DNA from 2 places in the Nonomuraea sp. B19D2 genome. Region 2 is predicted to be linked to the other one. Evidence: riboswitches for the same ligand, from Rfam matches in the RefSeq annotation. Region 2 holds a riboswitch; the other holds the start of a gene.

The links. A riboswitch is a leader RNA that binds a small molecule or an ion and turns the genes downstream of it on or off. The one in region 2 is predicted to bind cyclic di-AMP.
Region 1: linked by a shared signal. The riboswitch ahead of ABN273_RS43125 (CHAP domain-containing protein) and the one ahead of ABN273_RS46780 (glycoside hydrolase family 25 protein) in region 2 are both predicted to bind cyclic di-AMP.

Annotation. Positions count from the first base shown of each region.
Region 1 covers NZ_JBEFAK010000036.1:27,132-32,809, reverse strand. Annotated here, with positions in the region: gene ABN273_RS43150 (TetR/AcrR family transcriptional regulator) at 251-829, shown strand; gene ABN273_RS43145 (DUF2218 domain-containing protein) at 878-1,471, opposite strand; gene ABN273_RS43140 (class I SAM-dependent methyltransferase) at 1,490-2,089, opposite strand; gene ABN273_RS43135 (hypothetical protein) at 2,184-2,993, shown strand; gene ABN273_RS43130 (BlaI/MecI/CopY family transcriptional regulator) at 3,016-3,411, opposite strand; cyclic di-AMP (ydaO/yuaA leader) riboswitch at 3,732-3,876, shown strand; gene ABN273_RS43125 (CHAP domain-containing protein) at 3,892-4,539, shown strand; gene ABN273_RS43120 (hypothetical protein) at 4,585-4,833, opposite strand; gene ABN273_RS43115 (hypothetical protein) at 5,417-5,678, opposite strand, start outside.
Region 2 covers NZ_JBEFAK010000043.1:83,925-89,602, forward strand. Annotated here, with positions in the region: gene ABN273_RS46765 (hypothetical protein) at 75-245, shown strand; gene ABN273_RS46770 (RNA polymerase sigma factor) at 576-1,160, shown strand; gene ABN273_RS46775 (CU044_5270 family protein) at 1,157-2,209, shown strand; gene ABN273_RS46780 (glycoside hydrolase family 25 protein) at 2,712-3,488, opposite strand; cyclic di-AMP (ydaO/yuaA leader) riboswitch at 3,501-3,643, opposite strand; gene ABN273_RS46785 (AAA family ATPase) at 4,031-5,678, shown strand, end outside.

The DNA.
Region 1 (5,678 bases), on a different contig from region 2:
CGCTGAGCGACTATGCGGTGGTGCGGCTCGCACGGGTCCCGTGCGAGCCGCACCGAAGATCAGCGGACGTAAGCGACCAGGATGCCCATGGCAAGGTGCGGGGCCGTGGAAGCGGCAGGTTGCCACCTCGTGGAAGCGTGACCTGCCGCGTGGCGGACCCGGATTGTCACACGCGGACGTGCGGCGGGGAATCAGGAGAGTCTTGTTTAAGACATGCTGTCAGGTATGCGACAGTTCGTAGACTAGCCGGATGCCGAAGCTGTGGAACGAGACGATCGAGGCCCACCGGCGTACCGTGCATGACGCGATCCTTGACGCCACCGTCGAGCTGGTGCGGGAACGTGGGCTGCTGGGGGTGACGATGTCGCAGATCGCCGAGAAGACCGGCATCGGCCGTGCGACGCTCTACAAGTACTTCCCCGACGTCGAGGCGATCCTGCTGGCCTGGCATGGTCGCATGGTTGCCGCACATCTGGAGCACCTCGCCCAGACCGCCCAGCGCGAGAGCGACGTCGGACGGCGGCTCGTGGCCATGCTCGAGACGTACGCTCTGATGCACCAGCGAATGGCACGGCACGGGTTTGCCCCCGATCTCGTCGCGCTCCTGCACCGGTCCGAGGACGTCGGCCAGGCCCAGCAGCGGTTGCACGCCATGCTGCGCGACGCGCTCGCCGACGCCGCCCGGGCCGGGCAGATCCGTGCGGACGTGCCGGCGGACGAACTGGTCATGTTCTGCCTGCATGCTCTGCAGGCGGCCACCGCCCTGCCCGCCGAGGACGCCGTCCAGCGGCTGGTCGCGCTCACCTTGGCAGCGCTTAGAGAGAGCTGAGCCGAGACAGGCGGTCCGCGACGGCTTCCATCTGGCGGTCGCGGCTCTTCAGCGGGCCCTGGAGGAGGTGCGGCGGCGCCGGAGGTGGATGGCGACGAGAGCGCCCTTCGCCAGGACCATCGCCAGGATCATCGCCAGCACGGCGTCCGCGCCCAAGCCCGCCCAGTGCGGAACCGTCAGCACACCGGCGCCCAGCCCCATATGCACGGCAACGGCCAGGACGGCGGCCGATGTGAGGGCGACCGCGGTGTGACGCCTCCTGCGTAGGGGGACAGAGGAGGCGCTGGTGGTTCCGTCGGGATGGCGCCACTCCACAGTCAGGTTGTCGCGGCGGCCTATTCTGGTGATGTTCCTGGTGAGAAGGGCTTGGATGCGCTGCAGGCCGTCCTCGTCCACGGCCTCGACGTGCAGCGTTAACTCCTTGGGAGTGGCCCGCAGGGTGCAGGTGCCCCAGTCCAGGCTGATGGTGCCATCCGTCTCGGACCACTTGGCCTCGACGTTCTTCGGGCGTTCGCCGCCAATGTGCGGGCCGCGGTTGGCGTGGCTGGGGAAGCCGTGCCCCATCTGGCTGGCATGGCGGCACAGCTGGACGAGGTAGCGGCTGGCCCGATCGGTTGTGATGTGCGCTTCGGCGGTCGGCATCGCGGTCCTTTCGCGTGGTCAGATTCTGGTGATGGCGGCGAGCCAGGCCAGGACGCCGTCGGGGATGGCGGTGTTGTCGATGGTCCTGGCCTCGATCGAGTCGAGCTTCCAGCCGTCGGCGAACGCGTCCACGATCTCCTCCCGCGTTACGCGTCGCGGCCCGTACTGGCCTTCGCCGGGCTGCTGATCGCTGAAGCACAGCAGGAAGAGACGGCCGCCCGGCCTGACGACCGAGCGCAGGCTCTCCACATAGAGGGGCCGTTCGTCGTCGCCGAAGATGTGGAACACCAGGGAGTCCAGCACGGTGTCGAAGAACTCGCCGAACTCGGCCAGCCTCAGCACGTCGTGCTGGAGGAAGCGCGCTGTGAGTCCCCGTTCGCGCGCCTTGTCTCGGGCGCGGTCGATCGCTCTGGGGGCGAGATCGATCCCGGTGGCGTCCAGGCCACGAGCGGCGCACATGAGGGCGTGCTCCCCGGTGCCGCAGCCGACGTCCAGCACCCGGCCCCGGATGGCGCCGGCGTGGGCGAGGTCGAGGAACGCCGGTTGCGGGCGGCCGGTGTCCCAGGGAAGCGGAGTGCTGTAGAGCTCCTCCTGCGGCCCGTGTGGCGTATCAGTCATGGAAGTGTCGTTCGGTCTCTCCGATGAGCATTATGTATCTGATATATACACCATGTCTCGCAAAATCGTAGAGCCGACAAGGCATCCATACCGCATGAGCTCTCTTGAAGTCCCGGACGCCCGCCTCTACTACGAGATCCACGGCATCGGCCCTCTGATGGTCCTGATCACTGGGGCGCCCGGCGTGGCCGACATCTACCGAGCGGTCATCCCGTACGAGCCGCCCGCCCTGCGGCTGCTCCCCGACGGCGACACGTGGGCGGACTTCTTCTCCGAGGTCTACGACCTATACCTGCGAGAAGGGATCGAACGTGAGGAGCGAATGACAGTGGTGGGCCAGGAAAGAGCTGACGCCGGGCACCAGGGCGACCGCTGTCGGTCCGCTCAGCAGCAGTCCCACGCTGAGCACCCCGGCCAGGCGTTCTACCCGCTTGAGCGGAGATGCGGGATGGAGCATACGACGTACGCGAACCAGCGCGGTCTCCCCACCGGTGCCGAGCGCGAAGGCGGACGTCCGGCCGGTGGCCAGGCCGACCAGTGCGGCGGCGATCTGCTCGGGCGAGAGGCTCCGCAGCGCACCGGTAGTGATCACGGTTTGGGCGTTCCTGCCCGGCAGGCAGTAGGCCAGCCGCTCGTCATGGTCGAGCACTACCGCATCCAGGTCGCCGTCGCGCCGGCCGAGCAGAGCGAGCAGCTCCGCGTGCTCGCGTCGTTCCATGCCGGTCCTGGTCAGGACGACGGCGCCGCACGAGAGCACACGGACGACTGTGGCGCCCGCGACCAGGAGCGCACCGGCCGCCGTCAAGCCCTCGCCGTCGGAGAGCATGGCGGCACACGCTTCGAACAGCCCGGCCAGGCTACTCGCATGAGTCTCGGCAACCAGATCGCGGCGGCCACTATATAGAGCGCCAGGACGACGGCCGCGATCACGCCGGCCCGCCTTTGTAAGGGAACACCTGCAGGGCAGCCTGGAGCGCGGTCGCCTCCTCCGGGGTGAGCCGTTCGAGGAAGTGCACGAGTGTGGCGGCCTGGTTGCCGCTACCTGCCAGCACGGCCCGCATCAGATCGGCTGTGTAAGCCTCTTTCGACGAGATGGGCTCGTAAATATAGGCACGGCCGACGGGCTTGCGCTTGAGCAAACCCTTGGCGTGCAACTTGTCCATCACGGTCATCACGGTCGTGTAGGCGATGGTGCGCTGCTGTTGCAGTTCCTCCAGCACTTCACGAACGGAGGCAGGCCGTCGCCGGGCCCACATCACCTCCATGATGGTGGACTCGAGCTCCCCTAGACCGCGCATCATGCCGTTGATGCTACCGGCCATCGTAGTGATTCTTATTGGTCGACTTCCCTGGTCTGGGCCACTTGCCGGGTCGGACTGGTCGACTCAGGAGAAGGCATGTACGGACGGCCGTAGTGGTCAGCAGTCATGTCGCTGCACCGGAAAGGTAAAAAATCGCGCTCAAAACCCCTGCCCGGCAAGGGATTCTGCCACATCTGGTCAAACCGGATTTGCACCGTTCTATGCATATTTCTTACATTTGGTGGACCTGGGGCCGCACCAGCACAACTGCTTTACGCGGGGAGGTGCGTCCCTGATTGCCGAGACCGCGCTCCACCTGTACGGCAGCATGCCCGCAGGGCAGGGTGCGGCCGCCGAATCCGCGAAGAGAGCGGAACCGGGGACCCAATTTCTTGGGGTGAATCGGAACACCCGCGAGGCAGTTCCGTAGGGCACTTCCAGGCCCGAACCCGTCAGCTAACCCGGTAGGCGGCATGGAAGCAAGGAGCAGCAAACCCCAGCATGACCAAGAACGTACTTTCTCGCGCCTTCGGGTCGGCGAACAGTCCCCGGCTGGTGCTTGGAGCCGCAGTCGCCGCAGGGGCCATCTTCACCGGCACCCCCGCCCTTGCTGCGGACCACCAGAACGACCGCACGGTCGCCCAGCAGAAGCCCGCACAGGTCACGGCGGACGCGGTAATCAAGATCGCGGAATCCCAAGTGGGCGTGACCGAGAACGCGGCGGGTGGCGGCACGCCGTTCCACCAGTGGTACATGTCCTCGCCCCGCGCCATGGAAACCGTCGCCCGTGACGGGGGGAACATCCAGGCGTACGCGAACGCTCCATGGTGCGCGATGTTCGTCTCCTGGATCGGCGAGAAGGCCGGCGCTCGTCCCACCATGGGCTGGGACGCCTACACCATCACCTGGGCCAAGTGGTTCCAGAACAACGGCCGGTGGGGCACCGTCGCCAAGCCCGGCGCCGTCGTCTACTTCTCCTGGGACGACAAGACCGTCGACAGCATTGACCACATGGGCCTGGTCAAGAAGGACAACGGGGACGGCACGATCACCACGGTCGAGGGCAACACCGGCAACGGCAAGGTGGAGGAGCGGATCCGGCCCACGTCGCAGGTCGTGGGCTACGGCTACCCGCAGTACAAGGCCTGAACGAGCGCAACTGATCGGGACGGGGCCGACTGGGCCCCGTCCCGATCATGCGTTGTGCGCCCAGCATGGGCGATTGCCTGGGGGTGAAAATCCGAGCGCCACGAGCAGGGCTGAACCACGGCTTGCCAAGCGGTGACGGCGTTCGGGCATGACCAGCAGATAGCCGGACGGCCCGTCCCACCGGTCAAGCCCGGCGACAAGCCCTGCCCGCCCGTGCACCGTGGACGGGATCGTTTGTTGCGGCAGACCGCGATGGCGTTGCGGCAGGGCGAGCACGTGCACGAACAGAAGCATTCTCGCGAGGTCACGGTACGCCGGATGGCGCTGTCGAGGACTGCTCGGTCGTGGCCAACGGTGGTGAGCATGGCCTGCAAGCCAAGCTCCTTCTCGGTATCACTTGTTCGGAGGCCGGTGCGTCGCTTGCTTTGCCCGGTGGTGAGGTGGAAGGCCAGTGGATGGCAGAGCGCTTGAGGCAGCCCGCGCTCAGACACCGTGAACGGAGATACCACCCCCGGTGAAGCCGCCTGTGCCACCTGTGCGGCCCCTCGGACGGGTTCCCCCGGTCCTGGCGCAGCGCCCGCGTTGCCTGCTGCTTCTGGCGCTCTGCCCGAAGAAGCGCGCGTAGTTGCGCCGACTCCAGGTCAACGCTGATTCCACCGCCGTGGCGTATGCACGGGCCAGGCCATGCCGGAGTCGGTGGCAGCGAACGCCAGTGAGCCGGTCGAGCTTGCCAATGTAGTCAGCGCCCACCTCCGTGAGGGTGCCGTCGTCATGGAACAGGACTGGGTTGTCCTCGTGCCGCGAGTGGAGCATCAAGGTGTCGCCGCGGTCGGCGTGTTGCTTCAGCCAGTGGGTCGGCGTGCTCGGGTTGCAGCCATCATGAGGAGTTCGGGCGCAATGATCCCAGCACTCTGCCCGTCAGCAGGAGTCCAATGACCGGAAGGGCCCAGCCGATGCGCAATGGGAGCGCCGCCAGCCATTCGGGGATGCCGCTGAGCACGATGCCGGTGGCGATTACCGGGAGGCCGCGAGCGTCGATACGGGCTGCCTGGCGTTCCTGCTCGATCATGCGATCTTCCAGCTTGTCGAAGCGGCCCTGGAGGGTTGCCGCCAGTTCGGCGAGTTGTTTGTCCCTCGCG
Region 2 (5,678 bases):
GCGGCTTGCACTCTGTCTTCGTCCCCGACAACGGCCCCGCCGGTGGCAGCGCCCGACTCGGGCAGTGCCGCGCAGTGCTGTTCACTCTCGGTCCGGCGATCGCGATCGCGGAACTGGGCGGCGATGGCATCTGGATCCTCACTCTGCAGGGCGGCGCGATCGGCGTGATGGCCGGCTCGATGGCGGCCGCGCGCCTCCGCACCCGACGTCCGATTCTGCTCGGCAATCTCGCCGTGGCCATCTAACGCGGTACCACTGATCCTGTTCGCTGTTGCCCCACCGGCCCCCGTCGTGGTCGTCGGCCACACCATCGCCATGGTCGCGCTAGGCATAGCGGAAGGCACGTTGACCAGCTCTCGCAGCATAGTGCGAGGAGCCAGGCGCTCCCGTCCTGTCCCTGCGGAGTCGGCTGTGCAGGGCAGCTGCGGCATCTGGTCGCGGGCCGTCGCGTCCGCCCTCGGGCCGGCGGAAGCCGCGTGCAGAAGATCAGGTGTAGAAATGATCTGCTGGGTGTGAATACAAATCAGGGGAACAGCGAAATAGGCGTGTCCATGGTTCTTCCCCGAAGGGCAGGCATGCCAGCTCCCCCTCCGCAGTCGGCTCCGCCAACCGCCGAGACCGACGCACAGCTCATCGAGGTGTCACTACGCCATCCTGAGCGGTTCGGTGCGCTGTTCGACCGGCACCACGAGGCCATCCACCGCTACGTGCACCTCCGTCTCGGAGAATCGGCGGCGGACGACATCGCCGCAGAGACGTTCCTGCGGGCCTTTCGCGGCCGTACCCGCTACGACTTATCCCGGCCCGATGCCCGCGCCTGGCTGTACGGCATCGCCTCCAATCTGGTGGACGCTCACCGGCGCGCCGAGGCCCGCAGGTACCGCGCCCTGGCCAGAAGTGCCGAGGTCACCGACGTCGTGAGCCACGACGAGCGTGTGGTCCAGCGGGTGTCCGCCGCCGTCATGCAGCCGCGCCTGGCCGCCGGTCTGGCCGCGCTCTCGCCCGGTGACCGGACCGTGCTGCTGCTGGTGGCCTGCGCCCAGCTCACCTACGAGGAGATCGCCGAGGCGCTCGGCGTCCCGCGCGGCACCGTCGGCTCGCGGCTCAACCGGGCCCGCAGGAAACTCCGCACGTCCATCACCATCGAGGAGCCGTCATGACCGATGACCTGCAGGAGATCAAGACGTTCCACGACACGCTGCCCGGCCCCTCCGCCACGGCCACCGCCAAGGCGAAGGACTTGCTCGCAGCCGAGGCGGTGGCGGAACGAACGCCTCGTACCGGCTCTGGCAAGCACCGCCTCCTGCTCCGGATGGCCGCGGTCGGCCTGGCGGCAGCCGTCGCCGCAGTCGCCTTCCTGACCGGTGCTGACGGCGGTGCGACCCCGGCCAACGCGGCGGAACTGCTCCAGGAGGCGGCCACGGCCGCCGGCCAGCAACAAGCGCCACAGCCGGGCCAGATCCTCTACGTCAACCGCACGGAACAGACCTGGATGACCGTATGGGGTCGCGACAGCCGTTCTGAGGTCACTCAGGAGATCAACCGCGAGTACTGGATTCCCGCCGCCGACCCCGACGGCGCGCTGGCCCGCCTCACCTACGGCAAGCTGCGCACGCACACCGGCCAGGCCCCGACCAGTATGGAGACCCCGGGCACAGTCGAGTTCCAGCGCGCCGGGCCGTGCACCGTGAACGTGCTCTCACCGACCAGTAAAGGCAACCTGCCCGCCGACCCGGACCAGTTGCTCGCCCGGATTCGCGCGGACGCCGTTGCCTCGGTCAGGAACGAACGGCCCGAGCCCGGCACGGCACCGCCCAGCAAGGATCAGATCGAGCGGCTCGTCGAGCACACGGTGGTGAGCCGTCTCGTCACCCTGGCCGGAAACCCCTTCCCCGGTCCCGGCCTGCGTGCGGCGGTGCTCGGCGCGCTGTCCAAGATACCCACCGCCACCATGCGCACCGACCTCACCGACCTGGCCGGGCGACAGGGCGTCGGCGCCTCGATCAGATATCAGGGCCCAGACGGATGGCAGCGCGCCGAATTGATCTTCGAACCCGGCACCTACCGTTTCCTCGGCTCGCGACACCTGTCGGAGCCGCCGCGCGGTGGCACGGAGGTACTCCGCTACGCCAGCGCAGTACTGGAAACCAAGATCGTCAAGTCCATGCCGAAGATCCCAGCCGACGCTCCCGAAGCGGTGACCTGCTAAAGCACCAAACGCCGCGGTCATCGGCGACCAGGAGGAGGTCGTCCAGGACGGCCGGGACGGGACACCGACGCCGTCAGCGATGGTGTCGGTCGAGTCGGTGGTGACGGGCGGACGCCCCGCCGCCGAGGGCGATCAGGACGGCGTCGAACGGCGGCACGGTGTCCACGAGTTCCAGGCCGCGGGCGCGAAGCGGGATGCCACGACGGTGACGTCGAGCCCCCGGCCGCGACCGGACCAGGCGAGGGCTTGGCCAGGGTTGCCGGCGCTGGCGCACACCACAGTCGGCGCAGCGCAGCAGCGGCCGGCGCTTATCCATTTGGGGGAACGCGCGGCGACCCGGTCAAGGGCATGCGCCGTCGGCCTGCGGGCCTGGGGGCGCCGCCGCCCGTGACCGGCTCCAGGCCGCATGTGCGGCCGGTGGATCGCTGGAGGGGCAGGTGCGGCGGCGCGGGAGTCGCCGGTGACGACCGGCGGACGAGGCTGGTCCCTTTCCTTGCGCTGCTCAGACAGCGCGGCGGCCCAGGCCGCGCAACTGGTCGGCGGTCAGCGCGGAGACGTTCTGGTCGATGGGGGACTCGGTGTACTGGTGGATGGTCCAGGACTTCCAGTCGGCGGGCGGGGTGACCGCTCCCTTGGCCTTGCTGTAGTGGGCGACCCACAGGGGGTATTCGGCCAGGCCCTTGCCGTAGGCGTTGGCGAAGTTCCAGCCGCTGTAGAACATCGGGGTGATTCCGGTCTTGGTCTTCACGTACGACAGCCACGTCTTGGCCCAGGCGTTGACCTCGGCGACGGACTCGCCGTCGGTGGTCTCCAGGTCGAGGACCAGCAGGTCGCCGGGCTTGGCGGGCTGCGAGTTCACCGCGGACAGGAAGTGCTCGGCCTCCGCGATGGGGTCGTTGCCGGGGTGGCCGTAGTGGTAGGCCCCGCGGACGATGCCCTTCTTGCCCAGCTCGCGCCAGTGCCTGGCGAAGGAGGCATCGCGGAAGCTCGTGCCTTCCGTCGCCTTGATGATGCCGAACTGGGCCTCGCTGGCATTCCAGTCGTACAGGGGCTCGTAGTTGGAGATGTCCAGACCGTAGGTGAGAGGTCCGCTCTCAGGGTGGGCTTCGTGTGCCGGGGCGTGGCTGGTGGCCGATGCGAGCGCCGTGGTGGCCACGCCCGCGATGACGGTGGTTCCGGCGAGGATGGCACCGGCGACGGCGAAGCTGAGGCGCTTGGTGTGGGGATCGAGGCGATTCTTGAGGGTGTGGGCGATTGCGGCAAGCCGAGGCTCGGGCATGACGACATTGACTCCTTGCTTCCATGCCGCCTACCGGGTTAGCTGACGGGTTCGGGCCTGGAAGTGCCCTACGGGCGCAGCCTGGGCTGGCGTCCGATTCACCCCAAAAGGTGGGTCCCCGGCTCCGCGAGGCGCGGATTCGGCGGCCGTACACCGCCCCGGAGGGCAGCGGACGGTCCGGTCAATCAAGCGGCAACGATGCGGCGAAAGGTCGTCACATCTGTGTCGCGATGAGGCAAAAGATAGACATATGTCCGTAGATAACGCAAATAGGGCAAATTGGATTCGCGGGTGCCGGCCGCTGAACTGCACTGAAGTGCCGTGCCTGTAGGGGTTGTGGGACTTGGTAAAAATTTGGTGGCCCGCCGACACGGATGGGGCGAATTATCCCGGCGTTCCTCTTGTGAACATGCGTCATTCCACGGGCCAGGGTGATGCGGTTGGCGCCATGAGACCCGTCTCCCCGCCGCATCGGCGAGGTCGCCGGTCTTGGGGGTACGCCCGCGTTGTTCACAGGTGCCGGTGCTTTCTATGCTCGGCGTGTGCTGGGAAGAGACGACGAGAGCGAACTGCTCGAGTCGTTGCTGCGGCACGCCGCAGAGGGACGCGGCGGCGGGGTGATACTGCACGGCGAGCCCGGGGTCGGGAAGACCGCGCTGCTGTCACACACGTTGGAGCAGGCCGCCGGGTTCCGGGTGCTTCGCGCGGTCGGTGTCGCGCCGGAGGCCGAGCTCGCGTACGCGACGCTGCATCAGCTCCTGCTCCCCGTGCTCGGGCGTGCCCACGAGCTGCCGGGCCCGCAGGCGCAGGCCCTGCGCGTCCTGTTCGGGCGCGCGTACGGCGCGCCACCCGATCCGTTCCTGGTGGGTCTGTCGACCCTGTCGCTGCTGTCCCTGACGGCCGGCGAGAAGCCGGTGTTGTGCGTGATCGACGACGCGCACTGGGCGGATCGGCCGACGCTGAAGACCATGGCGTTCGTGGCCCGCCGGCTGGACGACGAGCCCGTCGCCCTGGCGCTGGCCGCGCGCGCCGACGAGGGCCACAGCACCGACCTGCCGGACCTGCGCCGCATCCCGCTCATGGGGCTCAAGCCCGAAGCGGCCAGGGCGCTGCTGGCCGAGCGCGCAGGGGGGCGGCGGCTCAGCGAGGGCGAGCAGGACCGCCTGCTGGCCGTCACTGAGGGGAACCCCCTGGCCCTGCTCGAGCTTGCCGGAAGCAGGATCCCGCCGGAGGGGACGCCGGAGCCGCCGGCCATGACCGATCGGCTGCAGCGGTCGTTCCTGGACAGGATCCGAGCGCGGCACGTCGAATCATTGCCGCTGCTCCAGCTGATCGCCGCCGACGGCTCGGGCAGCGTCGAGACCATCGAGAAGGCGGCCACGTCCCTGGGGCTCGCCACCGACCCGCTGCACCGGGCCGAGCTCGACGAGATCCTTACCTACGACGGGACGCGGCTGGTGTTCCGGCATCCGCTGATCCGATCCGCGGTCTACCACAGCGCCACGGGCAACCGGCGCGGCGCGATCCACCGTGCCCTCGCCGCGGCCTTCGACGCCCCGGCCGACCAGCACCGCCATGCCTGGCACCTCGGGCAGGCCGCTGTCGGGCCCGACGAGCACGCCGCCGACCAGCTCGAGCGCTCGGCCGAACAGGCGGCCCTGCGCGGGGGCCCGGCCGCGGCCATGGCCGCGCTGTCGCGGGCGGCCGACCTCACGATTGACGGCCCGCGTAGGGGACGGCGGCTGTGGAGCGCCGCGCACGCCGCCGCCCAGGGCGGGTTCACCGCCGCGGCTGTCGAGCTGCTGGACCGCGCTGAGCGCGAGACCTCCCTGGACGAGACGGACCGGATCGCCGTGGCCGTCATGCGGGCCGTCGTGGCCGAGTTCGCCGGCTCCCCGGAGGACGCGATGGACCTCATCAAGCCCTGGATCCCGCGCGCGCTGCGGATCGACCGGCGCCGCTTCACCCCGACCGTCGCGATGTACGGCAACCTCGGTGTCCGCGCCAACCGGCCGCAGGCCTGGTCCGACCTCGCCGGCTGGCTCGACGAGATCACGCCGGCGCCGGACAACCCGGAGGACGCGGTGCTGCTGCTCCTCCGGGCCGCCGGCCGGGCACGTACGGGCCGCGATCCAGGACCGGTGGTGCGCGACCGCACAGCGGTCGAGTCGCTCACCGACCCGATCACGA